3 regions of the Cryobacterium sp. W22_MBD10_FK3 genome follow, and region 3 is predicted to be linked to each of the others. Evidence: predicted binding sites of a transcription regulator. Region 3 holds the regulator's gene; each other region holds the start of a gene.

Region 1 (10,093 bases), on a different contig from region 3:
ACCGCACACTGACCCCGGGCACGGTCACCCCGCCGACGCCGTTGCGTGGGGGAGCACGCCGCTCAACCGCCGGCCAGGCGCCTCGGGCAGCCGGCCGGTGACCACATGCGCCACCACCACCGCGACGATCACCAGGGGCATCACGGCGTAGGCGTCGCTGGTGAGCAGCACGGTGGCCAGGAGCACGCTGGTAAGGGGCAGGCGCAACATCGACGCGCACATCGCGCCGATGCCCACGCCCACCGCCGGCACCAACTCCATCCCGGGCAGGTGCGAGGCCGCGATTCCCAGGGCGGCGCCGATGAACATCGCCGGGAACACAGGTCCGCCGCGGAAGGCGCTGAGCGACAGGCCGTAGGCGAGCGACTTGCACAGGATCAACAACAACAGCGCGCCGAGCGGCCAGGCGCCGCCGTCGGTGATGAGCGACGGCAGGGCCGACTGGCCGGAGAACAGAATCTCGGCGGTGTCCTCACCGGTGACCTGCGCGAACAACACCGCCAGGCCCGCGATCGCCAGACCGAGCACGGGGGAGATGACCAACCGATGCCGGTGCACGACGGGCCGCACGATCAGCGCGAGCGCCCGGATGCCCCAGGCCAGCAGGGGGCTGACCATCCCGATACCGAGTGCCCAGAGGAACATGGCCACGGTGGGGGTGGAAAACGCGGGCAGGTCGGGGATGGCGAGGGAGAACGTGCCCAGCCCGGTCCAGGAATCCAGGCCGACAAAGACCAGGGAGCCGATGCCGGCGGCGAGCAGGCCCGGGAGCAGGCCCACCCCGAGCATCGCGCCGCCCAACCCCGACGCCTCCATCAACAGGAACGCGCCGAGCAGTGGCGACCCGAGCAGGGTGCTCACGGCCGCGAAACTGCCCGCTGAGGCGATCACGGCGACGGCAGACGGCGGTGAATCCTTCTTGATCAGGAGTATCGCCAGCGCGCCCAGGCCGCCCCCTAGGGCGATCAGCGGTGCCTCCGGGCCGAGCACGGCGCCCAGGGACAGGGTGGCCAGTGCGGCGAGGGCCACGCCGGGCAGGTCGCGGGGCCGGGGGACCCCTCCCGTCTTGAATCCCTCCGACGGCGAGTGCCCGCTGGTGCCCGGCAGCCGCTGAATGGACAGCGCCACCAGCAGCCCGGACAGCGCCAAAAGGGGGAACGGCCACCAGAGCGGTGCACCGTCGAATCCCAGGGCGCCGGGCAAGCTGGTGTACAGGTACTCCTGCAACCAGTCGACCAGCGCCAGGAATCCGTAGGCGGCGATGGAAACCGGTACCCCGATGAGCCCCGCGAGCAGGAGGATCCGGAGGTAGCCACGAGAGCGGATCACCGCCAGCGGGTCGGGGGCCGACGTCTGCGGCGCCGGCGGATCGGGGTTCGCGTTCATGTCGCGGGCCTCCTCGGTCTGGCGCGGGCGTGCCGGAGTCCCAGCCCACGCTGGCCCGGCCGAATCGTCAGCGCAAGGCCCTCCAGTGAGCCGCCAACGGGGGGGTGGCCTTGCGAATAGCGCTTTCACTAAGCTGACCGCCATGTATGCGCTGTTCTCTGCCGTGCTCCTGGTGCTCATCATCGGCGCCCTCGTGGACATCATCACCCGGCAGGACGGCCAGGTGAAGCACCTGCCCAAGGTGGTCTGGGTGCTTCTGGTGGTCTTTCTGCCGATGATCGGCAGCATCCTCTGGTTCGCGATCGGACGCGAATACCCGGCTCCGGCCGAACGGGCACGCTTCGCGGCTCCGCAGCAGTGGACCGCGCCCCGCCAGGGGCCTGGGGCCCAGGCCGAGCGGCGGGTGCGGACCACCGAGGAGGAACTCGCCGACCTCGACCGTGAGATCGATTTCCACGCCGACCAGGCGCGCATCCGCCGGATCGAGGCGGAGCTGGCCGAGCGCCGTCGGCTCGCGGCCGAGCAGTGACCCCGTCGGGGCGCTGACGCTCATCGACCCCGGAACCGACTACGCTAGGTTTTGTGGTTACAGACAACAAAACACCCCAGCAACCCGCTCGATCCGAATTCGACAAGATGGTGGCGGGGGAGTGGTACCGGTATCGCTCCGGTCCCGAGCTGGCCGAGCTGACGACGAGCACCCAGCGCACCTGCCGCCAGATCACCGCGCTCTACGATGACGACCAGCCCGCGGCGCACGCCCTCTTCACCGAAATGCTGGGCAGCGTGGGTGAAGGAGCCGACTTCCGGCCGCCGCTGTACCTGGACTACGGATCCAGGTTGCACGTGGGCGCCAACACGTTCATCAACGCCGATTTCCTCGCCCTGGGCGGCGGCGAGATCATCATCGGTGCCAACGTCCTGGTCGGGCCAAGCGCACGCCTCTACACGCCCAGCCACGCAATCGACATTGAGGAACGCCGGGCCGGCTACGAACGGGTCTCGCCGGTCACCATCGAGGACGACGTCTGGTTGGGCGGCAACGTCGTGGTCTGCCCTGGCGTGACGATCGGTGCGGGCAGCATCATCGGCGCCGGCTCAGTGGTCACCAAGGACGTGCCGAAGGGCGTCATCGCCGCCGGCAACCCCGCCCGCGTCGTGCGCGAAATCGGGCCGGGCGACAGGGTCGGTCTCGGCGCGCTCTGAGCGTCAGAGCCGCCCGATGATCTCCTGGCGCTTGGCCGCGTATTCAGCCTCGGTCACCAGACCCTGCGCTCGCATCTGATCCAGCTGCGCCAGCCGGTCAGCGCTGCCGCCCGACCGTGGCCCACGGTCCAACCGCACGACCAGGAGCACGATCGCCGCGGCCACCAGGGCCATGGCACCGAGCACGCCCACAATGATGAGCGCGTGCCAACCGGTCAAATTGCTGAGCATCAAGGTCCCCCCGAAAACGGCCGAGCTGGCCGCACACCGAGAGTCTAGCCAGCCCGGTTTCGGGCGTTGGCAGGAACGACGGGCCGCGTATATGTTGGCCGCATGAACGCTGTGGCCCAGGTTCTCGCCATCCTGCAGGGTCTGACCCTGATCGGGGTGGGCACCCTCGAGGCCTTCTTCTACCGGAACCCGCGGTTCTACGGAATGTTCCTGATCAAGCCGGATGAGATGAAGCCTGTGCGGCTGTGGGTGGTGAACGTGGGGGTCGAGAACATCCTCGTCGGCCTCGCCTGCATCATCGGGGTGATCCTGCTGCCCATTGACCAGACCGTCGGGAGCACGTTGATCTTCGCTGTGTGCGCCCTGCACGTGATCATGGGGCCGGTCCTGGTCATCACCGACCGGCGGCTCTGGAAAAGCGGAATCGCCGAGGCCGGGCTTCCGCTGCTCGTGATCATCACGGCGCTCGCCTTCTGATCCACGGCCACCGGTCGACTGCGCCGAGCGTACGCTTGAATGATGACAACAACACCCCAGCACGCACTGAACACAGGCTTCGGCGCGCGCAGCACGGCAACCGAAGTGCTCAACGGCATCGACCTGACCGGCCGCACGGCCATCGTCACCGGCGGGTACTCCGGCCTCGGCATCGAGACCGTCGCCGCACTCGTCGCTGCCGGCGCCCAGGTGATCGTGCCGGCCCGGCGCCCCGAGGCGGCCTGGGCCGCCCTGGACGCCCGTGGCCTGAACGCCGTGGAGGTCGACACCCTCGACCTGGCCGACCTGGTGAGCGTGCGAGCCTTCGCCGAACGGTTCGTGGCCACCGGACGGAGCCTGGACATCCTGATCAACAACGCCGCGATCATGGCCGCTCCCGAGAGCAGGGTCGGTGACCGCTGGGAGTCCCAGTTCGCCACCAATCACCTCGGTCACTACGTGCTCACGAACCTGCTCCGGCCCGCGCTCTCGGCCGAGGGCGGCGCCCGGGTCGTGGCCCTCTCGTCGACCGGCCACAAGCTCAGCGGCATCCGTTTCGACGACCCGCAATTCACGACCGGCTACGACAAGTGGCAGGCCTACGGGCAGGCGAAGACCGCCAACAGCCTCTTCGCCGTGCACCTGGATGCCCTCGGCGCCGACCACGGCGTGCGCGCGTTTGCCGTGCACCCGGGCGGCATCATGACCGAGCTGCAGCGGCACCTGCCGCGGGAGGAGATGATCGCCGCGGGCTGGATGACTGCAGACGGCACGGTGAATTCGCTGTTCAAGTCGCCAGAGCAGGGCGCGGCGACCTCAACCTGGGCGGCCACCTCGCCGATGCTGGCCGGACTGGGCGGGGTCTACTGCGAGGACTGCGACATCGCCGAACCCACCGTGCCGGATAGTGCCACCGCCCGGGTGGCCGGGGTGAACCCGCACGCCATCGATCGGGCGGATGCGGCCAGGCTCTGGGCGCTCTCCGCCGAGCTGACCGGTGTGAACGCGTTCGCCTGAGCGCCGCTCGCCCCGCCCCAACTGTCGCCGTTCCGGACAAGTGCGCCCGGTGTGCCGGGTGCAGTTGTCCGTTTGGGCAACAGTTGCCAAGGCGAAACCGCAGACCTAGGTTGGGGAGATGGCAGAGGATGCGGAACACGACGCGAGCGCGGTCGCGGATGGCGATGCGGGCGCGACTGCGGATGGAGCGCTCTGGGCGGCGCAGGGCATTCCGGCCCCGGCGCGCCGAGCGCTGCTGGCCGCGGGCATCCTGACCCTTGCGGACCTGCGCTCGACCGACCTCGACACACTTGGGCGGCTGCACGGCATGGGCCCGAAGGCTCTGGAACGGTTGCGTCTACTGCGCGACGGCTGACAGGCGCCGGGAGTCAGACCCGGCTGGTCAGCCTCACACCGCTAGCCCGCTCGCTCGCCTTGTGGTCTGCTCCCGACAGCGACCCAACTGTGCCCAATTCGGACAAGTGCGCCCGGTGTGCCGGGTGCAGTTGTCCGGTCGGGCAACAGTTGGGCCGGAGGAAACCCGGCCTAGTCGACGGGGGTGAAGTTGAGCGAGATCGAGTTCATGCAGTAGCGGTCGCCGGTGGGGGTGCCGAAGCCGTCGTCGAAGACGTGGCCCAGGTGCGATCCGCAGGCAGCACAACGCACCTCGGTGCGCACGACGCCGAGTGACCGGTCCTCGAGGAGCTCGACGGCCTCGGGGCGCACCGACTCGTAAAAGCTCGGCCAGCCGCAGCCGGAATCGAACTTGGTGCCGCTCTTGAACAGCTCGGCGTTGCACGCTCCGCAGGTGTAGATGCCCGACCGGCCCTCATCGAGGAGTTCTCCGGTCCAGGCGCGTTCGGTGGCCGCACCGCGGAGCACTTCGTACTGCTCTGGGGTGAGTTCAGCCTTCCATTCGGCGTCAGACTTGGTGACCTCGTAGTCCATGGTGCGTCCTTTCAATCCAGTCTCGGCAGAGAACTGCCTCCAGCGTAAACTCGGCCGGGGCCCGGGGAATTCCCGTCAGCGGTGTGCCGGGCCATTCCCCAGCCGATTCCCACCCTCGACGGTATCGGGCCGGTCGCGTCCGCGACAGGCGGGCCCGGTCAGCGAAAACCCAGTCCAGGCCAAATAGGATGACGCGTATGGCGACCAGCGAGCACGAGAGCGACCGGGGTGCAGGGCAAGCTCTGGGACTCGGCACGCACGACGTGCAGCTGCTGGCGTTCGAGCGGCGTTGGTGGTCGCATCCCGGCGCGAAAGAGCAGGCCATCCGCTCTGAATTCGGTCTGTCGGCCGCCCGCTACTATCAATTGTTGGGTGCCCTGATCGACTCCCCGCTCGCCCTCGCTCACGATCCCATGCTGGTCAAACGACTGCAGCGGATGCGCGACGCGCGGTCGCAGGCGCGATCGGCCCGAGCCATCCGCCCCATCGAGTAGGAGCCCCCTGCAGTGTGTTCAGCCAAACGAGGAACGAACTAGACAGACAATGCCCACTTCGTACCCGAAAGACCGCTTCGATCATCTTCCGCACAAGCTCGAGCGGGTGGGGGCGCATCGCGCACCCGCCAAGAAGGGGCGACGGTGGGTTGCGTTCTGGTGGGCGCTGGCCGCGACCGCCCTGCTCGTGGGAGTGGGCGCAGTGGGCCTGTCGGTGTTGAACAACCGGCTGAATTTCACCATCCCCGGTGTGGAGGCCGAGACGCCCGTTGCCGAGCCGACGGCCGAGCCGGTGCCCACCGCGGAGCCGACGACCGACCCCAATGCGAGGGTCACGGTTCTCAACGGCACGCCCACGACAGGCGTGGCGCGGTCGGTGGGCGAGGTGCTCACCGATGGTGGGTGGACAGTCGGAAGCACCAGCGACGCCGACACCGAGGACTTCGCTACGACGACCGTGTATTACGCGGATCCCACCCTGGAGGGTGCTGCGCGGGGTGTGGCGGCCCTTCTGCCCGGTTCTGCGGTGTTGCTCTCTGAAGACTTCGCCGGCTCTGACGCCACCTTGACGGTCGTCGTGGGCGCCGACTACGTGATGCCCGCCGGCTGACCTCGCCACGCGATCGCGCCGCCTACTGGGATTGGCGCTTGCAGTCAACCCCCTTTTGAACTTCGCTGCCGTCACTAGTGTCTGCAGTGGTCGCTCACTTTCCGGCGAAGCGCTCTCACCCTGAGAGCGCTCTTCAACGGACGGTGGACGCAGTTTCTGCGCCAGGCCCGGTAACACCAACGGGTGAGTGCCGAAATACAACACTGCATTAGGGGAGTTTCACATGGCGAACGGAACCGTCAAATGGTTCAACGCTGAAAAGGGTTTCGGCTTCATCACTGTCGATGGAGGAGGACAGGACGTCTTCGTTCACTACTCCGCTATCGACATGCACGGCTACAAGGTTCTCGAAGAAGGCCAGCACGTCATCTTCGAACTCGGTACCGGAGCCAAGGGCCCGCAGGCCGAGTCGGTACGCCCGGCCTAGCTACCACGCGTCGAACAGCTGACAGCCCAACCGGCTGACAGCAACACCATCGTCGATCGATCACCGATCGACCACCGATCGGCAGTCACGTCACCACCCTTCTCGCCAGGCAGACATACCAGGCGCAACTAGGGTGTGTGGCGTGACTGCGTTTCGGATGCCCCCTCTTTCTCCCCGACGATCCCGACTGCCCCTCCGGCTGTCGGCCGCGGTGTGCATCACCGCCGGGCTGGGGCTGGGGCTGATCGGTTGCTCCGCACCGCTGCCCGAGCCGACAGCATCCGCGAGCCTGACGCCGCGGTCCGGGCTCGCGCCGCTGCGGGGGACTCCGGTGGACGCCGACGCCGCGGAGCGCCCGTCGCTGGCTGTGAAGATCGACAACCACCCCGCCGCTCGGCCGCAGATCGGCCTCGAGCGCGCCGACCTGGTCTTCGAAGAGCTGGTCGAGGGCGGCTTCACCCGCTACGCCGCCATCTGGCACTCCGACGTGCCGGATGCGGTCGGTCCCGTGCGGTCCATCCGCCCGATGGACCCTGAAATCCTGAGCTCGTTCGGCGGCGTCGTGGCGTACTCGGGCGGCCAACCTCAGTTCGTCGACGCCATGAAGGCCGCACCGATGCTGAACGTGCTTTTCGACGAAGACGCCACGGGCCTGTTCGTGCGCGCCGACGACAGGGAGGCGCCGCACAACGTGGTGCTCTCGGCGGCCGACGTCGTCGAGCTGCACTCCGACGTCGCCCCGCCTCGTGACCAGTTCGACTATGCCGACACCGCTGCAGGGGCTACGGCGACCCTGGCCGGCACCCCGACCGCCGCGATCGTGGCCAGCTTCTCCGAGTCCGGCGGGCGCGCCTGGCACTGGGACCCGGCTGCCCAGGCCTACCTGCGCAGCCAGGACGGCATCGCCGACCTCGATACCTCCGGAACCCAGCTGAGGGCCACGAACGTCGTGGTGCTGCGGGTCGAGGTGGACCGCGGTAGCGACGTGCCCCGCACCGTCCTGATCGGTTCGGGCCAGGCCTGGGTGTCCGCCAACGGATCGACGGTGCCGGCGACCTGGTTCAAGGACGCCGCGGCCGCGCCGATCCGGCTCGCCGATGCCGCCGGGGCCACGATCGACCTGGCGCCCGGTAACACCTGGATCGAACTGGTCCCCACCGACGACGGCAGTGTGGAGCTGGTGCCGTAACAGGTGCGGCACCCGGCCCGGCCGGCACCGTTCACTTGCACTCTCGACCCCAGAGTGCCAGAATCGGTCTAGCACTCTGTGCTTTGGAGTGCTAACCCATCATCGTTTTGGTAACGTCCGGGAGGGACGAGAAACACATATGGCAAAGATCATTGCTTTCAATGAAGAGGCCCGTCGCGGCCTTGAGCGCGGCCTCAACATCCTCGCTGACACGGTCAAGGTGACCCTCGGCCCGCGCGGACGCAACGTCGTGCTGGAGAAGAAGTGGGGCGCCCCCACGATCACCAACGACGGCGTGTCCATCGCCAAGGAGATCGAGCTCGACGACCCGTACGAGAAGATCGGTGCGGAGCTCGTCAAGGAGGTCGCCAAGAAGACTGACGACGTCGCGGGCGACGGCACCACCACCGCCACCGTTCTGGCTCAGGCCCTGGTTCGCGAAGGCCTGCGCAACGTCGCAGCCGGCGCCGACCCGATCAGCCTCAAGCGCGGTATCGAGAAGGCCACCGCCGCGGTCATCGCGGAGCTCATCTCCAGCGCCAAGGAGATCGAGACCAAGGAAGAGATCGCGGCCACGGCCTCCATCTCGGCCGGCGACGCCGAAATCGGCGCGATCATCGCCGAGGCCATCGACAAGGTCGGCAAGGAAGGTGTTGTCACCGTCGAGGAGTCGAACACCTTCGGCACCGAGCTGGAGCTCACCGAGGGCATGCGTTTCGACAAGGGCTTCCTGTCGGCATACTTCGTCACCGACCCCGACCGTCAGGAAGCGGTCTTCGAAGACCCCTACATCCTGATCGTCAACTCCAAGGTCTCCAACATCAAGGACCTGCTGCCGATCGTCGACAAGGTCATCCAGAGCGGCAAGCAGCTGCTCATCATTGCCGAGGACGTCGACGGTGAGGCCCTGGCCACGCTCGTCGTGAACAAGATCCGTGGCATCTTCAAGTCGGTTGCCGTCAAGGCTCCCGGCTTCGGTGACCGTCGCAAGGCGCAGCTGCAGGACATCGCCATCCTCACCGGTGGCCAGGTCATCTCCGAGGAGGTCGGACTCAAGCTTGAGAACGTCACCCTCGACCTGCTCGGTAACGCCCGCAAGGTCGTCATCACCAAGGACGAGACCACCATTGTCGAGGGTGCCGGCGACGCCGAGGCCATCGCCGGTCGCGTTCAGCAGATCCGCAACGAGATCGAGAACACCGACTCCGACTACGACCGTGAGAAGCTCCAGGAGCGTCTCGCCAAGCTCGCCGGTGGCGTTGCCGTCATCAAGGCCGGCGCCGCGACGGAGGTTGAGCTCAAGGAGCGCAAGCACCGCATCGAGGACGCCGTTCGTAACGCGAAGGCAGCCGTCGAAGAGGGCATCGTCGCCGGTGGTGGCGTTGCACTCATCCAGGCCGGCAAGACCGCATTCGAGAGCAAGGCAATCCTTGACCTCGTCGGCGACGAGGCAACCGGCGCGAACATCGTGCGCGTTGCCATCGACGCTCCGCTCAAGCAGATCGCGCTCAACGCCGGCATGGAGCCGGGCGTTGTCGCCGACAAGGTGCGCAACCTGCCCGTCGGATTCGGCCTCAACGCCGCAACCGGTGAGTACGTCGACATGATCGCTGCCGGCATCAATGACCCGGTGAAGGTCACCCGCTCCGCGCTGCTGAACGCATCGTCGATCGCCGGCCTGTTCCTCACCACCGAGGCCGTTGTCGCCGACAAGCCCGAGAAGAACCCGGCCCCGGCCGGCGACCCCTCGGGTGGCATGGACTTCTAAGTCCCGCCTCACCAGCACTGAGTAATTGATGTGGGCGTCCCCTTCGGGGGGCGTCCACATTCGTGTGTCCGGCCCGATTCCCGAAGCGTCGGCTGTTACCGTGCGGTAGGCGGATGTGGGGATTGTCGAATGCACGTGGGCGCGCTCGTGCCGGTGGCGAGCAATATGCGCGCTACGCGGAGCTGAAATCCGGCACCACGAACGGCGCGGATGCGCGCTACGGCGACTCCTCCGGAGAGGCATGCTTCGCCCGCCGCGCCGCTCATCGAGGCCATCGTCACGAGGAGCCGATACCGGGCGTCGAGCGGGCCTCCTTCGGGTGCGCCGCCTCGACCGCGACCTGCGCGCTCGACACCGTGAT
Region 2 (10,093 bases), on a different contig from region 3:
TGTTGAGTATCCTGCTCTGGGCGCTGGTGTTCGCGAGCGTTCCGATGAACAATTACAACTACTGAGCCCAGCCGCGGCTGTTGCATCGGCTGCATGACCCAGCCGAGTCGAGAAACGAGTCACACCCATGCCGCAGTCCGGGCAGCCCGACACTCGGGCCGAGCGGGAGCAACCGCGCCCGCCCACCGCGGTGCCGGCGCAGTCGCGAGCCCAGGCCCGCGCCGCAGAGGCTGAGGCCGCGCAGCGCGCCGCCGCCGGGGATCCGCCGCACCTGACCCGGCCGCCCGTCGCCGGCGAACTCGCCTACGAGTCCACCATCACCGCGCCCACCGAGTGGGTGCCGTACGTGTACACCACGGCCGAGATCCAAACCCACGCCGCCCGCCGCGGGCTCAGTGTGGCCGCAGCGGTCTGCGGCATGCTCGGGGTGCTGGCCGGCATTTTCGTGATCTGGGGCGTTCCGCTCAGCGTCGCTGCCGTGGTGCTCGCGCTGGTCGCCAGGTTCGTCGAGCACCGCACCGGCGGTCTGTGGATCGTGGGCCTGGTCAGTGGGCTGGTGGGCATCCTGATGGGTGTGCTCTGGTTCGTCGTGATCACCCAGATGGTGCCCGCCTACTACGGCTGAGCCAGCCATCCAGCCGCCCGTCGCGCCGTGCCGGTCAGACCCGTTCCACCAGCAACGCCACCTTGTGGCCGGCCGCGCGAGTCAGTACCAGCGTGCCGGACTCCGGCCCCTTCAACTTCAACCGGGTGCGCAGGGTCGCCGGGTCCACGTCCACGCCGCGCTTCTTGATCTCCAAGGTGCCGATCTTGCGGTCGGCCAGCGCCAGGCGCAGCTTCTTCTCGTCGGTGGGCAGCACCTCGAGCACCCTGAACGCCGTGGCGAAAGGGGTACGGGTCAGGGTCGGGCTGGTCAGGTAGGCCAGCCCCTCGCTGAGCATCGCCGCGTCCATCGATCGGGCCAGGTCACCGATCAACCGGGCTCGGATGATGGCGCCGTCGGGTTCGTACACGTAGCTGCCGAGCTCGCCGACGCCGACATCCTCGCTGTCGGCCGGCGCGGTCAGCTCAGCAACCCCATCCTTGGTCAGCAACAGGGCCGCCCGGCGGATGCCCGGCCGCGCGAGAGCGCCGAACCACAGGCCCATCTCCACCAGCTTGCCGTCCACCGACACCCACTGGGCCTCGGCGGTGTCGGGGATTTGGTCGCGGTCGTGGCCCGGACCGAGCTTGACGCCCACCGGCATCCGCTCGCTCAGGGCGTACACGTCGTCGAGGTTGGGGGAGTAGTCCTCGGCACGGGTCAGTCGGCTGGTGTTGCCGTGCCCGGCGGTGCGCCGGGCGGGGTCGAACCAGAGCGCGTCGAACTCGGTGGGGTCGATGTCGGCGGCGTCGGCACAGCGCACCGAGGAGGTCGGGAACGGGGCGAGGTTGAAGCTGGCGACGGTGGCGGTGACCTCGTCGATGTCGATCGCGGTCACGGTCAGCTCCAGCGCGGCCATCGCCATGGCGTCCCCGCCGATGCCGCAGCCCACGTCGGCGACCCGGGTGAGCCCGCCCTCAACGAACCGGCCGGCGTGCAGCGCCGCGACGCGCAGCCGGGTGGCCTGTTCCAGGCCGGCCTCGGTGAACAGCATCCGGCTGGCGAAGTCACCGAACTTCGACACGGCCTTGGCCCGCAGCCGGGACTGGTAGAGCACCGCGTTCACGAGGGCGGGGGAGTGCCCGGCCTTGCGCAGGGCGCTGACCGTGCGAACGACGTCGGCGCCCGCTTCGTAAACGGGCAGGGAGTCCAGCAGGCGCAGGCCTTCGGGTGAGAGCAGCTCAACGAGCTCGGCGCGATCCATCCCGCAAACCTATCAACCCAAACGGGGACACAGCCCGGGTGCTCTGGCACTCACATTGCGTGAGTGCCAGTTGCGCCCTAAACTCGACTTAGCACTCTCGCTGTGAGTCTGCTAACTACGTCTTAGCTAAGAAAGAGGTCAACCGTGTCGGTCTCCATCAAGCCGCTCGAAGATCGCATCGTCATCAAGCAGGTGGATGCAGAACAGACCACCGCTTCCGGACTTGTGATCCCGGACACCGCCAAAGAGAAGCCCCAGGAGGGCGAAGTTGTCGCCGTCGGCCCCGGCCGCATTGACGACAACGGCAACCGCATCCCGCTCGACGTCGCCGTCGGCGACAAGGTGATCTACTCCAAGTACGGTGGAACCGAGGTCAAGTTCGGTGGCGAGGACCTCCTCGTTCTGTCGGCTCGCGACGTTCTCGCGGTCGTCGTTCGCTAGTCACACCCCATATCGTTGAATCCCGGATGGCCTCGGCCATCCGGGATTTTTCGCGTCCAGAGGGGGTTCCCGTGCACCAACCGTCCACCACGTCCATGGGTGGCCCATTTTCGCTAGTGGTGAGCACCCCGGCACTAGCAAATTCGGGCCAGTCACGGCAGGGTCGGCAGCTCTCGTGACCGACACCGACGGTGGCCGGATGCGCCCGGCGCGCAGTTCCGCGAACACCGGCCTGATCTTCGCCGTCTCCGCTTACGGCATGTGGGGGATCCTCCCGCTCTACTTCCTCTTCCTCGCCCCTACCGGCGCGTTCGAGATCGTGGCCTGGCGGGTGCTCTTCTCCCTGGTCTTCTGCGGCGTGCTGATCGCCTCCACCCGGGCCTGGCGGCCTCTGGTGGCTGCGCTGCGGTCGCCCCGAATCGTGTGGACGATGGGGCTCGCCGGTGTACTGATCTACATCAACTGGCAGACCTTCATCCTCGGCACCCTGAGCGGCCACGTCGTCGAAACCGCCCTCGGGTACTTCATCAACCCGATCATCACCGTGCTGCTCGGTGTGTTCGTGCTGCACGAACGGCTGCGCACAGCGCAGTGGGTGGCGGTGCTGATCAGCTTCATCGCCGTGATCGTGCTCAGCGTCGGGTACGGCACGGTGCCGTGGATCTCGCTGATTCTGGCGTTCTCCTTCGGCCTCTACGGCCTGATCAAGAAACGGGTCGGCGGACACCTGGATGCCCTCACCGGGCTGACCCTGGAGACGATGTGGCTCGCCCCCATCGCGATCATCCAGCTCGTGGTCGTGGCGCTCATCTCCGGGCTGACCTTCGGCACCGTCTCGCCGGTGCACACGATCGCGCTGATCGGCTCCGGTGTGCTCACCGCCATCCCGCTGCTGTTCTTCGCGGCCGCGTCCCGGCGGTTGCCGTTGACCACCCTGGGGCTGGTGCAGTACCTCGCGCCGGTGTTGCAGTTCCTCGCCGGCGTAGTGATCTTGCACGAGCCGATGCCGCCGGAGCGCTGGTTCGGGTTCGGGCTGGTCTGGCTGGCACTGATCGTGCTGACCGTTGACATGATCGTGGCCGGCCGCGCACAGCGCCGTTCGCTGCCCGACCTCGTTTAGCCGCTGCCCGTCCACGCGGCGAGCCGAAGATTACGGTTTCTTACGCCCGCGAACTGACCGTGCCACGGGGTGCCCGCCGGGGTTCCGCTGAACGATTGGGGAGAGCATCCTGATCAGCGCACCGTTCGTAACGATTTGGTCGCGTTACACGGCTGTAACACAGCCGTCTTGTTTGGCGTCGTTCTGATGAATAGCTTTACAGCACGGCAACGATCGTTTGCCAGCCTTTCTCTCGATTCCCCTTACCCTAGGAGCAACATGAGCGTATTCGCGAAGGCCTCGGCCTCCCGCTCGGCCCGCGCCGCAGTCACCGGTTTCGCCATCTTCGGCGTCAGCGCACTTCTGCTCACCGGATGCAGCACGGATGCAGCCGAACCGGCCGAATCCGATGCACCGGCAGCGTCCAGCAGTGAGGCCAATCCGGTCGAGGCCGGCGAACGTGCCCTCGACCTCAAGGTCGGCACGATCCTGCCCCAGAGTGGTGGACTCGCCTTCCTCGGCCCGCCCGAAGAAGCCGGCGTCAACCTGGCCATCGAAGAGGTCAACGCTGCCGGTCTCGGCATCGACATCGAAGCCATCCTCCGCGACTCGGGCGACACCACCACCGACACCGCCACGGTTTCGGTGACTGACCTGCTCTCGCAGGATGTCTCGGCGATCGTCGGAGCGGCATCCTCGGGTGTCTCCAAGACCGTCATCGACCAGATCACCGGTGCCGGCGTCGTGCAGTTCTCCCCGGCCAACACCTCGGCGGACTTCACGGACTACGAAGACAACAACCTCTTCTGGCGCACCGCGCCGTCCGACATCCTGCAGGGTGAAGTCCTGGGCAACCTGATCGCCGAAGACGGCAACAGCACCCTGGGCCTGATCGTGCTGAACGACGCCTACGGAACCGGCCTGGCCGAGTACACCACCGAGGCGTTCGAGGCTGCCGGCGGCGAGGTCGTCGCAAGCGCGAGCTTCAACGAAGGCGACGCCAACTTCTCGGCTCAGATCGCTGAAGTCACCGCGGCCAACCCCGACGCGATCGCCCTGATCACGTTCGACCAGGCCAAGGTCATCACCCCGGACCTCGTAGCCAGTGGCTTCCCCGGCGACAAGCTGTACTTCGTCGACGGTAACCTCGCGGACTACAGCAAGGACTTCGCTCCCGGCCTGATCGAGGGTTCCAAGGGCACGCTGCCCGGCCTCGACACGGCGACTCTCGGTGACTTCACCGAGCGTCTGCTCGCGGTCGACCCGGCCCTGACCGACTTCAGCTACGCGGCTGAGTCGTACGACGCCGTCATCCTGATCGCCCTGGCCGCTTACGCAGCCAACGACGTGACGGGTGAGTCCATCTCCAACTACCTGCAGCAGGTATCCGGCGGTACCGGTGACGGCACCAAGGTCACCACCTTCGCCGAGGGCGCTGCGCTGCTCGCCGACGGTAAACAGATTGACTACGACGGTTACTCCGGCCCGATCACGTTCGACGAGAACGGCGACCCGACCGACGCGACCATCGGTATCTTCCAGTTCGGTGCGGACAACACCTACGCCCGCCTCAACTAGCTCCGCTCGCTGACTCGCGGCACAACCACAGCAGACGTACCGCGACACGCACCAGAAGGGCCCCGGCTTCGGCCGGGGCCCTTTTGTGTGCCCGGGCCGATCAGGGGGCTGACGACCGGGCCTCAGGCCTGCCGCGCGGGTGCCTGACTCCTGCTGAATTCGGTCGACAGGATGCGGCGGCCCGGATCTCCGGGGCGGGCATCCGGTGTCGGCACGACGTGCAGGAGCTATGCGCGGGCACGGTGGATACACGGGGCCTCGGGTGGCGAGGCGTGGCGGGCCGCAGGGTGCGGCTGGGGCGCTGCGCCGCCCGTTCTCGCGCACCGTTCCGCCGACCGGGCGGAACGGGCGTCAGCGGGGCTCCTGGCGCCGCCGGCAACGCGAAGTGCCCCGCCGCAGACCAGGGGCTCCGGTATACCGGGGCAACTCGTCCGTGACGGGGCACGTGGGTGGTGCGGGTCAAGCGGGTGCTGCGGGTTAGTCGTCCTGACCCAGGGTGCCCAGGTACAGGCCGATCACCTTGGGGTCGTTCAGCAGCTCACGACCGGTGCCGGTGTAGGCATCCCGGCCCTGGTCGAGCACGTAGCCGCGGTCGCAGATCTGCAGGCAGCGACGGGCGTTCTGCTCCACCATGATCGTGGTCACGCCGGCCTTGTTGATCTCCTTCACGCGCAGGAAGGCTTCGTCCTGGCGCACGGGGGAGAGCCCGGCGCTCGGCTCGTCGAGCAGCAGCACGTGCGGGCCCATCATCAGCGCCCGGGACATCGCCACCATCTGGCGTTCACCGCCCGAGAGCGATCCGGCCCGCTGGCCGAGGCGCTTGCGCAGCTCGGGGAAGATCTCGGTGACGAACTCCAGCCGCTCGGCCAGGCCCTTGGGCTTCTGGTACATGCCCATCTCCAGGTTCTCCTGGATGGTCAGGGTGGGGAAGACGTTGTTCGTCTGCGGCACAAAACCGACACCCTTGGAGACCAGCTTGTTGGCCTTGAGGTTGGTGATGTTGTCGCCGCGCAGCCGGATCTCGCCCTCCCGCACCTTGACGAGACCGAAGATCGACTTGAGCAGCGTGGACTTGCCGGCGCCGTTCGGGCCGATGATGCCGATCAGTTCGCCGTCGTAGGCGGTGAGCGAGCACTCGTTGAGGATGTTCACGCCGGGTACGTACCCGGCCGTCACGTTCTTGACCTCGACGACGGCGTTCCGCACCGGGGGCGGCGTGGCGTCGACCAGCGGGCTAGAGTTCGTCATCGAGCAGCTCCTTAATGGCTCCGACATGTTCCTTCTCGGCGTCGGGGTCCTCGCCGAGGTCTTCATCGTGGTGCTGGCCCAGGTACGCGTCGATCACGGCCTGGTTGCGCATCACCTCGTGCGGGTCGCCCTCGGCGACCACCTTGCCCTCGGCCATCACGATCACCCAGTCGGCGATGTGACGCACCATGTGCATGTCGTGCTCCACGAAGAGCACGCTCATGCCCTCCGCCTTGAGGTTGAGGATGTGGTCGAGCAGCGACTGCGTCAGCGCCGGGTTGACCCCGGCCATCGGCTCGTCGAGCATCACCAGGGTCGGGTCGCTCATCAGCGCCCGGGCCATCTCCAGGAGCTTCCGCTGCCCACCGGACAGGCTGGCCGCGTAGTCGTCCTTCTTGGTGTCGAGCTTGAACCTGGCGAGCAGGTCCAGCGCCTTCACCTTGTTGTCGGCCTCCTGCTGACGCCAGAGGAACGGCAGAATGGCGCGGAACAGGTTCTCGCCCACCTGCGCCTTCGCGCCGAGCAGCATGTTGTCCATCACCGTGAGCAGGCCGAGGGCCTTGGTGAGCTGGAACGTGCGGACCTGGCCCATCCGGGCCACCTTGAACGCGGCCACCCCGCCGATGGGCGTGCCCTCGAAGGTCCACGAGCCGGTGTCGGGCTTGTCGAAACCGGTGAGCAGGTTGAACAGGGTGGTCTTGCCGGCCCCGTTCGGGCCGATCAGGGCCGTGATGGCGCCGCGCGGAATCTCGAGGTGCTCGACATCCACCGCCTTGAGTCCGCCGAAGGTGCGGCTGACGCCGTCGACCACGAGGATCGGGTCCTTCTTCTTGCAGCCGGGAACGGCGTCGCCGATGTGCATGTCAACGGTCTTGACGGGCTTGGCGGTGGGAACGGTGTTATTTGACAAAAGCCAGCTCCTTCTTGTTTCCGAAGATGCCCTGTGGTCTGAAGATCACTATGAGCATGATCGCCACTCCAACGAGGATGAAGCGCAGCTGTCCGGCCTGGATGCTCGTCAGGAACGGGATCCAGCCGGCCTCCACGGCCCTGGCGATGAAGCCGGAGAAGAAGGACAGCAGCACCCAGAAGATCATCGAGCCGATGACCGGCCCGAGGATCGTGGCCGCTCCACCGAGCAGCAGGATGGCGTAGACGAAGAACGTCAGCGACGTCTGGTAGTTCGACGGCACCACGGCACGAGGCAGCACGAAGATCATTCCGGCGATGGTGCCGAAGACACCACCGAGGATCAACGACTGCATCTTGTAGGAGTAGACGTTCTTGCCCAGGGCGCGTACGGCATCCTCGTCTTCACGGATGCCCTTGATCACGCGGCCCCAGGGGCTGCGCATGATCTGCCAGGTGAACAGGCAGGCCAGGATCACGATGGTCCAGGCCACGATGCGCAGCCACCAGTCGTAGGCGTTGTACTCGAACGGACCGAACCCGTAGGTGCCGTCGGGAATGGGGTTGAGGTCGGCGAAGCCGCCCTTGTACCCGCTGAGCCCGTTGGCCGACCCGGTGATGGGCTCGAACGTGTTCGTCGTGAACAGCAGGCGCACGATCTCGGCGGCCGCGATCGTGACGATGGCCAGGTAGTCCGCCCGCAACCGCAGGGTCGGAATACCCAGAACCAAAGCGAAGACCACGGATGCGCCGATACCCACGAGCACCGCCGCCCAGACCGGGAAGCCGAAGCTCAGGGTCGAGATGGCGTAGCCGTAGGCGCCGAGGGCCATGAAGCCGGCCTGGCCGAAGTTGAGCAGGCCGGTGTAGCCGAAGTGAACTGCCAGGCCCAGCGCCGCGAGGGCGTAGGCGGCGGTGGTCGGGCTGATCAGCTCGACGGCCGCGTTGCTAAAGATTGCTCCCCAGTCGATCATCGTCAGCCCCTAGCCAATTCTCTCTTTGCGACCCAGGATGCCTTGCGGCCGAAGCAGCAGCACCAGGATCAAAACGACAAGTGCACCGACGTACTTGAGGTCGGATGGAATCCACAGCGTCGACAGCTCGACGAACAGGCCCACGATGATGGAGCCCACCAAGGCGCCGAACGCAGTGCCGAGACCGCCGAGGGTGGTGGCCGCGAAGACCAGAAGCAGGATCTGGAAGCCCATGTCCCAGCTGACTCCGGGGCGGAAGTAGGCCCAGAGCACACCGGACAGACCGGCCAGCGACCCGCCGACGATCCAGACGGTGCGGATGACGCCGTCAACGTCGATGCCGCTGGCGGAGGCCAGGCTGGGGTTGTCAGAGACGGCTCGGGTGGCCTTGCCCGTGCGGGTGCGCAGCAGGAAGTAGGAGACCGCGAGCAGCACCACGATGCTGATGCCCATGCTGGCGAGGTCGATCGGCGACAGCGAGATGGGGCCGAACTTGAGGTCGGTCATGCCGGAGCCGGGCAGCTGGCTGGTGCCGCCGCCGTAGAACAGCTGGAAGGTGTACCGCAGCGCGAGCGACAGCCCGATGCTGACGATCATCAGCGGGATCAACCCCACGCCCTTCTTCCGCAAAGGTTTCCAGATCGCCGCATCGAGCCCGAAGCCCAACAGGCCGCTCAGGGCGATGGCGATCAGGATGGCCAGCCAGATCGGCAGGCCGAGGGTCACCGAGAGGGTGAGCGTGGCCAAGGCGCCGAAGGTGATCATCTCGGCGTGGGCGAAGTTGCTGAGCCCGGTGGTGCCGAAGATCAACGACATACCGATGGCGGCCAGGGCCAGCAGCAGGCCGAAGTTCAGGCCGTTCACAAACCGGTTCACGAACTGGTCGAAGAAGCTGACCGTGGTGCGTTCCCCCTCGCCGAGGAAGAAGTTCACCGATTTCACCTTGGTGAGGCCGAACTCGGCGTCGATTTCGGCGCCGCCCTTGGCCACGACCACGCCCTTGGGCAGGGTGTCCTCGTCGAGGGCGACCGTGTAGGTCTCCTTCTCCGGCACGCCGATGCGCCACTTGCCGTCGGCGTCGGTGACGACCTCGGCCTCGTAGCCGGAGCCTTCGACGGAGATGAGCACGTCTTCGATGGGCTCGCCATCGAATTGCACGTTTCCGGCGATGACGTAGTCGTACTGGTCAGTATTGATTTCGTCCGCTTGAGCGGCCCCAGCGCCGAGCGTGGAGAAGGTCAGCGCGCCAAGGAGCAGGCCAAGGAGCAGCACCACCCTCCGGGGCGTCAATTTGCGAACTGCGTGTGTATTACTCACTGCACCTCCAGGGCGGCACCGTCGGTGCGTATTCGAGCCGGCACGGACTTGCCTGCCAGCGACGTTGCTGACAGTACGTGCCGATTATGTCGCATATGTTTCGTACGCTGAATTTAGTGGTCTTGATTTTGGTTCGCGGAATGCGTGGAGCGCAACGTCGCTTAACATTGAGTACCGGTTGTATCCCTTGGATTTCCGGACATTTCTCCATATCCGCGAATGCAAAAGGGGTTTCATGGATCAGCCAGATCCGTTCGGTTTCACCGGGCTCACCTACGACGACGTCCTTCTCCTGCCGGGACACACCGACGTCATTCCGAGCGAAGCCGAGACAAAGTCCCGGCTAACCCGCAGAATCAGTGTCGCCACGCCGCTGCTCTCCAGTGCCATGGACACCGTCACCGAGACCAGGATGGCCATCGCCATGGCTCGCGAAGGCGGCCTGGGCGTTCTGCACCGCAACCTGTCGATCGCCGACCAGTCCGAGCAGGTCGACCTCGTCAAGCGCAGCGAATCCGGCATGATTACCAATCCGGTAACGACTTCGCCCGACGCCACTGTTGCCGAGGTGGATGCCCTCTGCGGCCAGTTCCGCATCAGCGGCCTGCCCGTCGTCGACAACGACGGCGTGCTCGTGGGCATCATCACCAACCGCGACATGCGGTTCGTATCGACCGTGA
Region 3 (10,093 bases):
CCGAGCTCGGTGGCGGCTTGCACCGCGAGCTCGTCGCGGTCGCCCTTGGCCAGGGCCTGCACGAGCAGGATGCGCGGCGTCGCCGGTGGGGTCCGCCGGACGGTGTCCACCCTGGCGGTGAGCTCGGCCGGCTCGGCCGTGAGAACCGTGACGCCGAGCACGAGGCCCGCGCCGTCACCCAGCAGCAGGGTCTCGCCTGGGCGCACCCTGCTCACGGTGACGGCGTGCTTGGCTTCGGCGCCGGTCACGCTCACCGTTTCCCCGGCTACGGGGTCCCGGCTGGTGACACCGTCCGCGGACGTGCCGAGGGTCTCCGACAGGAAGAAATGCGCCATCGTCAGCGGTGGACCTAGCCCAGGAACCTGTCGCGGAGTTTCGCGAACAGGCCCTGCTGGAACTGGCTGAGGGCAGGCGCCGGAACCTTGTGCCTGGCGGCGAACGCCTCGATCAGTTCCCGCTCCTTGTGGTCGAGCTTGGTGGGGGTGAGAACCTGCACGCCCACCCGCAGGTCGCCGCGGCCGTTGCCGCGGAGCCTGGTCACGCCGCGGTCCTTGACCGTGAGGATCTCGCCGGCCTGCACGCCGGGGCGCAGCTCCACCTCGATGTCACCGTCGAGAGCCTTCACCGTGGCCGTGGCGCCCAGGATCGCGTCGGTCATGGGCACCTCGAGGGTGCAGAGCAGGTCGTCGCCGTCGCGGCTGAAGACGTCGTGGTGGCGCACCTTCATTTCGAGGTACAGGTCGCCATTCGGTCCTCCGGCCGGGCCGGCCTCGCCACTGCCGGGCATCTGCAGGCGAAGTCCGGTGTCGACGCCGGCGGGGATGTCGACCGGAACGGTGCGGCGGGCCCGCACGCGGCCCTGTCCCTGGCAGGTGACGCAGGGGGTGGCGATGATGGTGCCGTAACCCCGGCAGGACCCGCACGGGCTGGAGGTCATGACGTTGCCGAGCAGCGAACGCACGGCGCGCTGGATGCTGCCGGTGCCGTGGCAGATGTCGCAGGTGACCGGTGAGGTGCCGGGCTGGCAGCAGGTGCCTGAGCAGGTGGCGCAGACGATGGCGGTGTCCACCTCGATGTCGCGGTGGGTACCGAAGATGACCTCGTCGAGGTCGAGCTCGACGCGGATGAGGGCATCCTGGCCGCGCTCGCGCCGGGACCTGGGCCCGCGGCTGCCGCCGCCGCCGCCGCCGAAGAAGGTCTCGAAGATGTCGCCGAAGTTGCCGGCGTCGAAGCCGCCGCCCTGGCCCGGGCTGCCCGAGCCGCCGCGGTCGTAGTTCTGGCGCTGCTTGGGATCAGAGAGCACGTCGTAGGCGTGCGTGACGGATTTGAACCGTTCGGACGCCTCCGCGCCCGGGTTCACGTCGGGGTGCAACTGGCGGGCGAGCTTGCGGTACGCCTTCTTGATTTCGTCGGTGCTGGCGTCGCGGGCGACGCCGAGTGCTTCGTAGTGGTCAGCCAAAGCTGGCTCTCCTTGGGGTTGTGCGTGCGGTCTTGGGGGTATGGATTCGTGCCGGTGAGGTGTGTGGGGCGGCTAATTCTCGCCGAGGAGGCGCGAGAGATACCGGGCGACGGCCCGGACGGCCGCCATGTTGTTGGAGTAATCCATGCGGGTGGGGCCGAGCACACCCAGGCGGGCCGCGTCGCCCCTGGAGGTGTAGCCGCTGGTGAGCACGGACGTCTCGCCGAGGCCGAACGGCGCATTCTCGCGACCGATGCTCACCGACACGCCGTGCTGGTCAGTGGCCATCTCGCCGAACAGGCGCAAGAGCACCACCTGTTCCTCGATGGCCTCGAGCACGGGGTAGATGCTGCCGCTGAAGTCGTCTTCGGTGCGCACCAGGTTCGCGGCACCCGCCATGACCAGCCGGTCCTGCCGGTTGGCGCCGACCTGGTCCCGCAGGGTGCCGGTGATCAGGTCGATCAGGTCCTGGAACTCCGGCGGGCCGAGGCCCGTCGGGCCGGTGAGGGCCGTGGCGGCCTCGCTCATGCCCAGTCCGCCCACGACGGCGTTCAGCCGGGAGCGGAGTTCGGCCAGCGCGGCTTCGTCGAGCGAGCGGGACAGTTCGACGACCCGCTGTTCGACGCGCCCGGAATCGGTGATCAGAACCGAAAGCACCCGGGTGTCGCTCAGTGGCACGAGTTCGATGTGGCGCACCGTGGCGCGGGATAGCGACGGGTACTGCACCAGGGCCACCTGGTGGGTGAGCTGCGACAGCAGTCGCACGCTGCGGGCGAGGACTTCGTCCAGGTCGGCGGACTGGCCGAGGAACACCTCGATGGCCTGCCGTTGAGCGACGGTGAGCGGGCGGAGGTCGGCGAGGTGGTCGACGAACAACCTGTAGCCCTTGTCGGTGGGAATGCGGCCCGACGACGTGTGCGGGGCGACGATCAGCTCTTCTTCTTCGAGAAGGGCCATGTCATTGCGGATCGTGGCGGCAGAGACCCCAAAAGCGTGCCTGTCAACGATGGACTTCGAGCCGACGGGTTCGCGGGAGGCGACGTAGTCCTGAACGATGACGCGGAGCACCTCGAGGCTGCGATCTGACACCATGATCGTCCGCCTTCCTCATACCCGGTGTGCCGGCAGTTCACTGGCACTCTCGTTGTTTGACTGCTAATCATATCGCGGGTGGTGGGGATACCCATTGCTCCCGCACGATTTAGGGCACTAGCGTGGGAGTGGCGTCCGCTGCACCGGTTCAACGAAGGGCATTCCCATGAGCTATCCCCCGAGACAGGAACCATCGAGCACGCCGGCGGCGGGAGCACCGCTCTCCCCCGAACAGGACCGCCTGTGGGCGTCCCTCGCCCACCTGGGCGGCATTCTCTCGTTTCCGCCCGCCCTGATCATCTGGCTGGTCTTCAAGGACCGCGGGTCGTTCACCAACGGTGAGGGCAAGGAGGCACTGAATTTCCAGCTGACGCTGCTCATCGGTTACGTCGCCATCAACCTGGCCACCACGATCCTGGCGTTGCTCACCTTCGGCCTGCTGTCGGTGCTCTCCTCGCTGACCTGGGTGCTGTGGTTGATCGGGGCGATCTTCTCGGTGATGGGCTATCTCAGCGCCAAGGACGGCAAGCCGTACCGTTACCCGTTCTCCCTCCGCCTGATCAGCTAGTTTGGACGCGGCCGGATGAGCGCACCGGCGCTACTCTGGTGACAGTCACACCCGTCACCCGCCGGCCTGACCGCCGGAGTCCATAAAGGAGATCCAATGTCAGAGGCCACGCCTCCCCCCGCCACCCCGTACCAGGCGCCGAGCCAGCTGAGCCCCGCCGACGAAAAGCTCTGGGCAACCTTGATCCACATCGGCGGCATCATCTTCAGCTTCCTGCCCGCCCTGATCGGCTACATCGTGCTGAAGGATCGTGGCCCGTTCATCCGTGCGCACTCCGCGACAGCCCTGAACTTCCAGATCACCATTGCCATCGCGTACTTCGTCGGCGGAATCCTCACCGTCATCGGCATCGGCGTCCTGATCCTGGCCGCCGCCGGCATCCTGAACATCGTCTTCAGCATCATCGCCGCCGTCGCCGCGAACAAGGGCGAGTGGTACTCCTACCCGCTCACGATCAAGTTCCTCAGCTAGCCCTCGACCGGGCGTCTGCCCGGCCGGTCAGTCCGTGAGGAGCCGACGAACAACGGCGTCGGCGAGCAGCCGGCCCGTCAGGGTCAGTTCGATGTTCCCGGCGATGGCGGCCCGGCCGTCGATCAACTGATCGTTGATCAGGCCGGCCACCTCGCGGCGGCCGAGCGGTGAGAGAGTCGAAACCGGGATGCCCTCGCGGATCCTGGTCAACAACAGCACCCGCTCGGTCTCCCGGGTGGCGGAATCCAGGGTCTCCCGGCCGGCAGCCGGTGAGTGGCCGGCCAGAATCCGGTCCGCATACGCGGCCGGGTGCTTGACGTTCCACCAGCGCACACCGCCGATGTGGCTGTGCGCTCCGGGGCCGACGCCCCACCAGTCCTCGCTCCGCCAGTACGACAGGTTGTGCTTCGAGCGGTGCTCGGGGCCGCGCGACCAGTTGCTGACCTCGTACCAGCTGTAGCCGGCCTCGGCCAGGCGCGCATCCGCGAGTTCGTAGAAGTCGGCCTGCAGGTCTTCGTCGGGCTGCACGAGCTCGCCGCGGCGGATCTGCCTGGCCAGCTTGGTGCCGTCTTCCACGATCAGCGAGTACGCGCTGATGTGGTCGGGCTGCTGGCCGATGGCGGCGTCGAGGCTGGCCCGCCAGTCCCCGATGGTCTCCCCCGGCGTGCCGTAGATCAGGTCGAGGCTCACGTCCAGGCCGGCCTCGCGCGCCCAGGCCACGACGAGCGGAACCCGTTCGGGGTCGTGCGTGCGCTCCAGGGTGGCCAGCACCCGCGGCACGGCGGACTGCATGCCGAAGGACACCCGGGTGAAACCGGCCTGCTTGAGCTGGCGCAGGTAGGCCAGGTCGACGGAGTCCGGGTTGGCCTCGGTGGTGATCTCGGCGCCGGGGACGATGTCGAAGGTGTCGCGCACGGAGTGCAGCATGCGCACCAGGTGCTCTGCGGGCAGCAGCGTGGGCGTGCCGCCGCCGAAGAAGACCGTGGCGGCCGGCCGCGCCGGCACACCGGACTCGGCCAGGATGCGGGCGGCGGACTCGACCTCGAGCACCGCCTGGCTGGCGTAGTCGCTCTGCTTCACGCCGCGCAGTTCGGTGGCGGTGTAGGTGTTGAAGTCGCAATAGCCGCAGCGCACCTTGCAGAAGGGCACGTGCAGGTACACGCCGAAGTCGCGTTCTGCGGCGCCGTTGGCGGCCGATGCCGGGATCAGGCCGTCCAACGGTGCGGGATCACCGACCGGGTGCGGTCCGGCCATCAGCCCATTCCGACGGGGTGCAGGGCGAGCAGGTACTTGCGGGTGTAGCGCTCCTGCTGGAAGCGCAGGATGGGCCAGGCCAGTCGGTAATACCAGGCGCTGGGGCGCGAGAACGAGCGGATGGTGAGCCAGACGGAGTCGTCGGCGCGCCGGTCGACGATGAAACACTCCTCGCCGTTCTGCGGGTGCCCGCGCATGGTGCCGTAGGCGAAGCCGATCTTGTCGACCTCGTCGATGACGTAGACGACACGCACCGGCGCCGCGACGGTGAACGGACCGTTCGGGATTTTCAGGACCGCGGTCATGCCGTTGCTGATGAACGGGGTGCCGTCCTCGGCGAAGGTCGCCTCGTTCACCGGGTGCTCCTGGTTGGGCGCCGGCGTTCCCTCGTCGGTGAAGACGATGCCGGTGTACTGCACGCCGGTACCGGCATCGAGGTCGGTGACGTCGATACCCGAGCCGCGTTGCACGCCCCAGGTCATCAGCGCTGTCGTGGCGACCCTGAAACGCTCCTCCCCGCTACCCAGGCGCACAGTGCGCTCGAGCGGGCGGTGCCCCTTGGGCGGGTAGCGCATCAGGTCGGGCGCGAGGGTGCCGCCGATGGCGGCGTAGGTCACGGCGGCGTCGGTGAAGGTCGAGCGGCGCATCGGTGTTACTTCTTTTCCTTCTTGGCCGGCTCGTCGCCGGAGAGAGCGGCGATGAAGGCCTCCTGCGGAACCTCGACCCGACCGACCATCTTCATGCGCTTCTTACCTTCCTTCTGCTTCTCGAGCAGTTTGCGCTTACGGGAGATGTCACCGCCGTAGCACTTGGCCAGCACGTCCTTGCGGATGGCGCTGATGGACTCGCGGGCGATGATCCGGGCGCCGATGGCGGCCTGGATGGGCACGTCGAACTGCTGGCGCGGAATGAGCTTCCGCAGCCGGCCGGTCATCAGCACGCCGTAGTCGTAGGCCTTGTCGCGGTGCACGATGGCACTGAAGGCGTCGACCTGTTCGCCCTGCAGCAGGATGTCGACCTTGACCAGGTCGGCCTCCTGGGAGCCGATCGGCTCGTAGTCCAGCGACGCGTAGCCGGCGGTCTTGCTCTTGAGCTGGTCGAAGAAGTCGAACACGATCTCGCCCAGCGGCATGGTGTAACGGATCTCGACCCGGTCCTCGCCCAGGTACTCCATGCCGAGCAGGGTGCCGCGCCGGCCCTGGCAGAGTTCCATGATCACGCCGACGTAGTCCTTGGGGGCGAGGATCGCGGCCTTGACGATGGGCTCCTCCACGACGGCGATCTTGCCGTTGGGGAACTCGCTCGGGTTGGTGACAGTGACGGTCTTCTTGTCGTCGGTGGTGACCTCGTAGATCACGCTGGGCGCGGTGGTGATCAGGTCGAGGTTGAATTCCCGGTCGATCCGCTCGGTGATGATTTCCAGGTGCAGGAGACCCAGGAAGCCGCAGCGGAAGCCGAAGCCGAGGGCCACGGAGGTTTCGGGTTCGTAGACGAGTGACGCATCCGAGAGTTTGAGTTTGTCGAGGGCTTCGCGGAGGGCCGGGTAGTCGCTGCCGTCGATGGGGTACAGGCCGGAGAACACCATGGGCTTGGGCTCGGTGTATCCGGGCAGGGCGACGGTGGCCGGCTTCATGGCGGTGGTCACGGTGTCGCCGACCTTGGACTGGCGCACGTCCTTCACGCCGGTGATCAGGTAGCCCACCTCGCCGACGCCCAGGCCCTTGCTGGGCGTGGGTTCGGGGCTGGTGACGCCGATCTCGAGGATGTCGTGGGTGGCGCGGGTCGACATCATCTGGATCTTCTCGCGGGGGCTCAGCTGCCCGTCGATCATGCGCACGTAGGTGACGACGCCGCGGTAGCTGTCGTAGACCGAGTCGAAGATCATGGCGCGGGCCGGAGCATTGGGGTCGCCGACCGGCGCCGGGATCAGCGAGGTGGCGCGGTCGAGCAGCTCGGACACGCCGACGCCGGTCTTGCCGGAGACCCGCAGCACGTCGTCGGGGCTGCCGCCGATCAGGCTGGCCAGTTCCTTGGCGTACTTGTCGGGGTCGGCGGCCGGCAGGTCGATCTTGTTGAGCACCGGGATGATCGTGAGATCGTTCTCCAACGCCAGGTACAGGTTCGCCAGTGTCTGGGCTTCGATGCCCTGGGCGGCGTCGACGAGCAGGATGGCGCCCTCGCAGGCGGCGAGGCTGCGGGAGACCTCGTAGGTGAAGTCGACGTGGCCGGGAGTGTCGATCATGTTCAGCGCGTAGGTCTGGCCGTCCATCTCCCAGGGCATCCGCACCGCCTGGCTCTTGATGGTGATGCCGCGTTCGCGCTCGATGTCCATGCGGTCCAGGTACTGGGCTCGCATGGAGCGGTCGTCGACGACGCCGGTGATCTGCAGCATCCGGTCGGCCAGCGTGGACTTGCCGTGGTCGATGTGCGCGATGATGCAGAAGTTACGGATGAACGCGGGGGCGGTGGCGGCCGGTTCCAGCGCCTTGAGAGCTCTCGGTGACATGATGAGGCCAATTCTCCCATGCCCTGCGGTGTCGGGGTGACCCGCCGGGCTGGCGGGCGGTCATCCATTCGACTGATGACGCTGTCGGCTGGCCTGATTAGGCTGGGCGCACCATGTCCACCATCGCCCTGCGCACCCAACCCGCCCGCCGGGATCCCATGCCGCCCGCCAGGATCGGCGACGGGCTTCCGGACTCGGCCCTGACTCCGGTGTTCTCGGGGCTGCGCATCGGACTGCACCTCTTGATCGTCGCGCTGACCGGACTCGTCATCGTGCGCGCCCTGCTGGGTGCAGGTCCGGACACCGGGGTCGTAGTGCTGCTGTCCCTCCTTTTTGTCGCCAGTTACGCCGGCGGCAGCGTGCTGGCCCGGCGCCGGCCGTCGGCCTGGCTGGTGACGGTGTGGATGACCCTGCTGCTGGTGGAGTGGCTCGCGCTCACCCTGTTGGCGCCTGATGCCGCGTTCATAGTCTTCCCGCTGTTCTTCCTGCAATTGCACGTGCTCCCGTTGCGCGCCGGCATCCCGTTGGTGATGCTGAGCGTGCTGTTGACGATCTGGTCGATGAGCCTCCACGTGGGCCTCGCCCTCGGCGCCACCCTGGGCCCGCTTGTCGGCGCGGCCGTGGCGGTGGCCGTCGGGTTGGGGTACCGGGCGCTATTGCGCGAGGCCGCCGAACGGCAGCACCTGATCGAAGATCTCCTGACCACCCGCTCCGAGCTGGCGGCCGCGGCACGGGATGCGGGCACCCTCGCCGAACGCGAGCGGCTGGCCAGGGAGATCCACGACACCGTGGCGCAGGGCCTGTCGAGCATCCAGATGCTGTTGCACGCCGCCGAGAGCCGGGTGAGCGACCCCGCGGCGCTGGACCACCTGCGCCTGGCCAGGGACACGGCGGCGGCCAACCTGGCGGAGACCCGCCGATTCATCCGCGAACTCACCCCGCCGGCGCTGGAGACCCAGAGCCTGCCCGGCGCCCTCGCCAGGCTCGCCGCGTCCGCCGAACGCACCGCGGCGGGCGGAGGGGCGGGCAGGTCCGCGGTCGGCACCGTGGTGGCCACCAGGGTCAGCCTGCACGTGACCGGCGACCCGACCGTGCTGCCGATGCCGCTGGAGACGACTCTGTTGCGCATCGCGCAGGGATCGCTCGCGAACGTCGCCCAGCACGCCGGCGCCGGCCGCGCCGAGGTGACCCTGAGCTACATGACCGACGAGGTGGCCCTGGACATCGTCGACGACGGCCGCGGCTTCACGGTGTCGGAGGCCGCGGCCGAGCGCCCGGACTCGTTCGGCCTCGTCGCCATTCGGCAGCGGGTGGAACAACTCGGGGGCACCTTCGTTTTGGAGTCCGCGCCAGGCCAGGGCACCGCCGTCGCGGTCAGGTTCCCGATTCGCGAGGTCCAGGCATGATCCGGGTGCTCCTGGCCGACGACCACCCCGTGGTGCGGGCCGGCCTCCGCGCCCTGCTCGGCGCCGAACCCGACCTGGTTGTCGAGCTGGAGGCCGGCACCGCGGAGGACGCCGTCGCCCTGGCCGCCGGCGGCCGGGTGGACGTCGTGCTGATGGACCTGCAATTCGGCGGTTCGATGCAGGGAGCGGAAGCTACCAGGCGGGTGCGGTCGGCTCCGGGAGCACCGCACGTGCTGATCCTGACCAACTACGACACCGACGCCGACATCCTCGGCGCCATCGAGGCGGGCGCGAGCGGCTACCTGCTCAAGGACGCCCCGCCGGCCGAGCTCGTTGCGGCGGTCCGGGCGGCGGCGGCGGGACAGAGCGCTCTCGCCCCGGCCATCGTGACCCGGCTGGCCGGCCGCTCCCGTGTGTCGGAGGGCCGGTTGTCTCCCCGGGAGGTCGAGGTGCTCGGACTCGTGGCGGCGGGCCGCTCCAACCGCCAGATCGGCCAGGACCTGTTCCTCAGCGAGGCGACGGTGAAGTCGCACCTCGTGCACATCTTCGGCAAGCTCGGCGTCGGCTCACGCACCTCCGCCGTCGCCAGCGCCCGCGCGTCCGGCACCATCAGGGGCGCCTGATGCCCACGGCCGGCTCGCCGGTGCCGGTGCTGCTCGTGCACGGCATCCGCACCTCGGCCAGCATGTGGCGGCACCAGGTGGAGTGGTTGGCGGCCGCGGGACACCCGGTGTTGGCCGTTGACCTGCCCGGACACGGTACCCGCCTGGGCCAACCGTTCACCGTCGACACGGCGCTCGCGGTCATCGACGCCGGGGTGGACGCGCTCGGTGGTCCTGTGCTCCTGGTCGGCCTGTCGCTCGGTGGATACTTCGCCATCGCGTATGCGGCCAGGCACCCGGACCGGGTCCTTGGCCTGGTTGCGGCCGGGTCGTCGTTCGAGCCGACCGGACCGGGACTGCGCGGGTATCGGCGCCTGGCCGGTCTCATTCACCGGATGCCCGACCGCGGGCTCTGGTTGCACACCTTCCTGGTCAAGCGGATGCTGCCGCCCGCCGGCGTCGGGGACGTTCTCGCCGGCGGTGTCGCCCTCGACGTCATGGACGCGGGTCTCCGGGCGACCGGCACACTGACCCCGCTGGCCGACCTGCGGGCGTTTCCCGGCAGGGTGTGGCTGGTCAACGGAGCGTACGACCATTTCCGCCTGCACCAGAAACGGTTCCTCCTGGCGGCCAGGCGGGGCACCCTCCTGACGATCCCCGGAGCCGGACATCTGGTCAGCCTGCACCGACCGCACGGGTTTGATACTGTGCTCAGACAGATCATCGAGGAGATCG

The links. Region 3 encodes HrcA, which represses chaperone genes, less so after heat shock. Its sites were predicted from a motif close to TTNGCACTCGNNNNNNNCGAGTGCNAA; they were not measured.
Region 1: the regulator HrcA is predicted to act here: its motif matches at 8,033-8,059, upstream of groL (chaperonin GroEL).
Region 2: the regulator HrcA is predicted to act here: its motif matches at 1,891-1,917, upstream of groES (co-chaperone GroES).

The regions. Positions count from the first base shown of each region.
Region 1 covers NZ_JBGQOH010000024.1:17,977-28,069, reverse strand. The annotation lists gene ACEN2M_RS16640 (nucleoside deaminase) at 1-12, shown strand, start outside; gene ACEN2M_RS16635 (chloride channel protein) at 25-1,386, opposite strand; gene ACEN2M_RS16630 (PLDc N-terminal domain-containing protein) at 1,529-1,915, shown strand; gene ACEN2M_RS16625 (sugar O-acetyltransferase) at 1,969-2,592, shown strand; gene ACEN2M_RS16620 (SHOCT domain-containing protein) at 2,596-2,823, opposite strand; gene ACEN2M_RS16615 (DUF1304 family protein) at 2,926-3,300, shown strand; gene ACEN2M_RS16610 (SDR family NAD(P)-dependent oxidoreductase) at 3,343-4,317, shown strand; gene ACEN2M_RS16605 (helix-hairpin-helix domain-containing protein) at 4,436-4,672, shown strand; gene msrB (peptide-methionine (R)-S-oxide reductase MsrB) at 4,843-5,244, opposite strand; gene ACEN2M_RS16595 (DUF3263 domain-containing protein) at 5,442-5,738, shown strand; gene ACEN2M_RS16590 (LytR C-terminal domain-containing protein) at 5,788-6,348, shown strand; gene ACEN2M_RS16585 (cold-shock protein) at 6,572-6,775, shown strand; gene ACEN2M_RS16580 (DUF3048 domain-containing protein) at 6,918-7,964, shown strand; gene groL (chaperonin GroEL) at 8,104-9,732, shown strand; gene ACEN2M_RS16570 (hypothetical protein) at 9,855-10,093, shown strand, end outside.
Region 2 covers NZ_JBGQOH010000004.1:75,809-85,901, reverse strand. The annotation lists gene ACEN2M_RS06270 (DUF4190 domain-containing protein) at 1-65, shown strand, start outside; gene ACEN2M_RS06265 (hypothetical protein) at 128-625, shown strand; gene ACEN2M_RS06260 (class I SAM-dependent methyltransferase) at 660-1,847, opposite strand; gene groES (co-chaperone GroES) at 1,992-2,288, shown strand; gene rarD (EamA family transporter RarD) at 2,488-3,408, shown strand; gene ACEN2M_RS06245 (ABC transporter substrate-binding protein) at 3,667-4,965, shown strand; gene ACEN2M_RS06240 (ABC transporter ATP-binding protein) at 5,443-6,213, opposite strand; gene ACEN2M_RS06235 (ABC transporter ATP-binding protein) at 6,200-7,075, opposite strand; gene ACEN2M_RS06230 (branched-chain amino acid ABC transporter permease) at 7,113-8,093, opposite strand; gene ACEN2M_RS06225 (branched-chain amino acid ABC transporter permease) at 8,106-9,413, opposite strand; gene guaB (IMP dehydrogenase) at 9,649-10,093, shown strand, end outside.
Region 3 covers NZ_JBGQOH010000001.1:26,236-36,328, reverse strand. The annotation lists gene ACEN2M_RS00160 (16S rRNA (uracil(1498)-N(3))-methyltransferase) at 1-335, opposite strand, end outside; gene dnaJ (molecular chaperone DnaJ) at 350-1,459, opposite strand; gene hrcA (heat-inducible transcriptional repressor HrcA) at 1,532-2,551, opposite strand; gene ACEN2M_RS00145 (DUF4870 domain-containing protein) at 2,718-3,119, shown strand; gene ACEN2M_RS00140 (DUF4870 domain-containing protein) at 3,216-3,590, shown strand; gene hemW (radical SAM family heme chaperone HemW) at 3,618-4,844, opposite strand; gene ACEN2M_RS00130 (DUF1990 family protein) at 4,844-5,491, opposite strand; gene lepA (translation elongation factor 4) at 5,497-7,350, opposite strand; gene ACEN2M_RS00120 (sensor histidine kinase) at 7,464-8,756, shown strand; gene ACEN2M_RS00115 (response regulator) at 8,753-9,379, shown strand; gene ACEN2M_RS00110 (alpha/beta fold hydrolase) at 9,379-10,093, shown strand, end outside.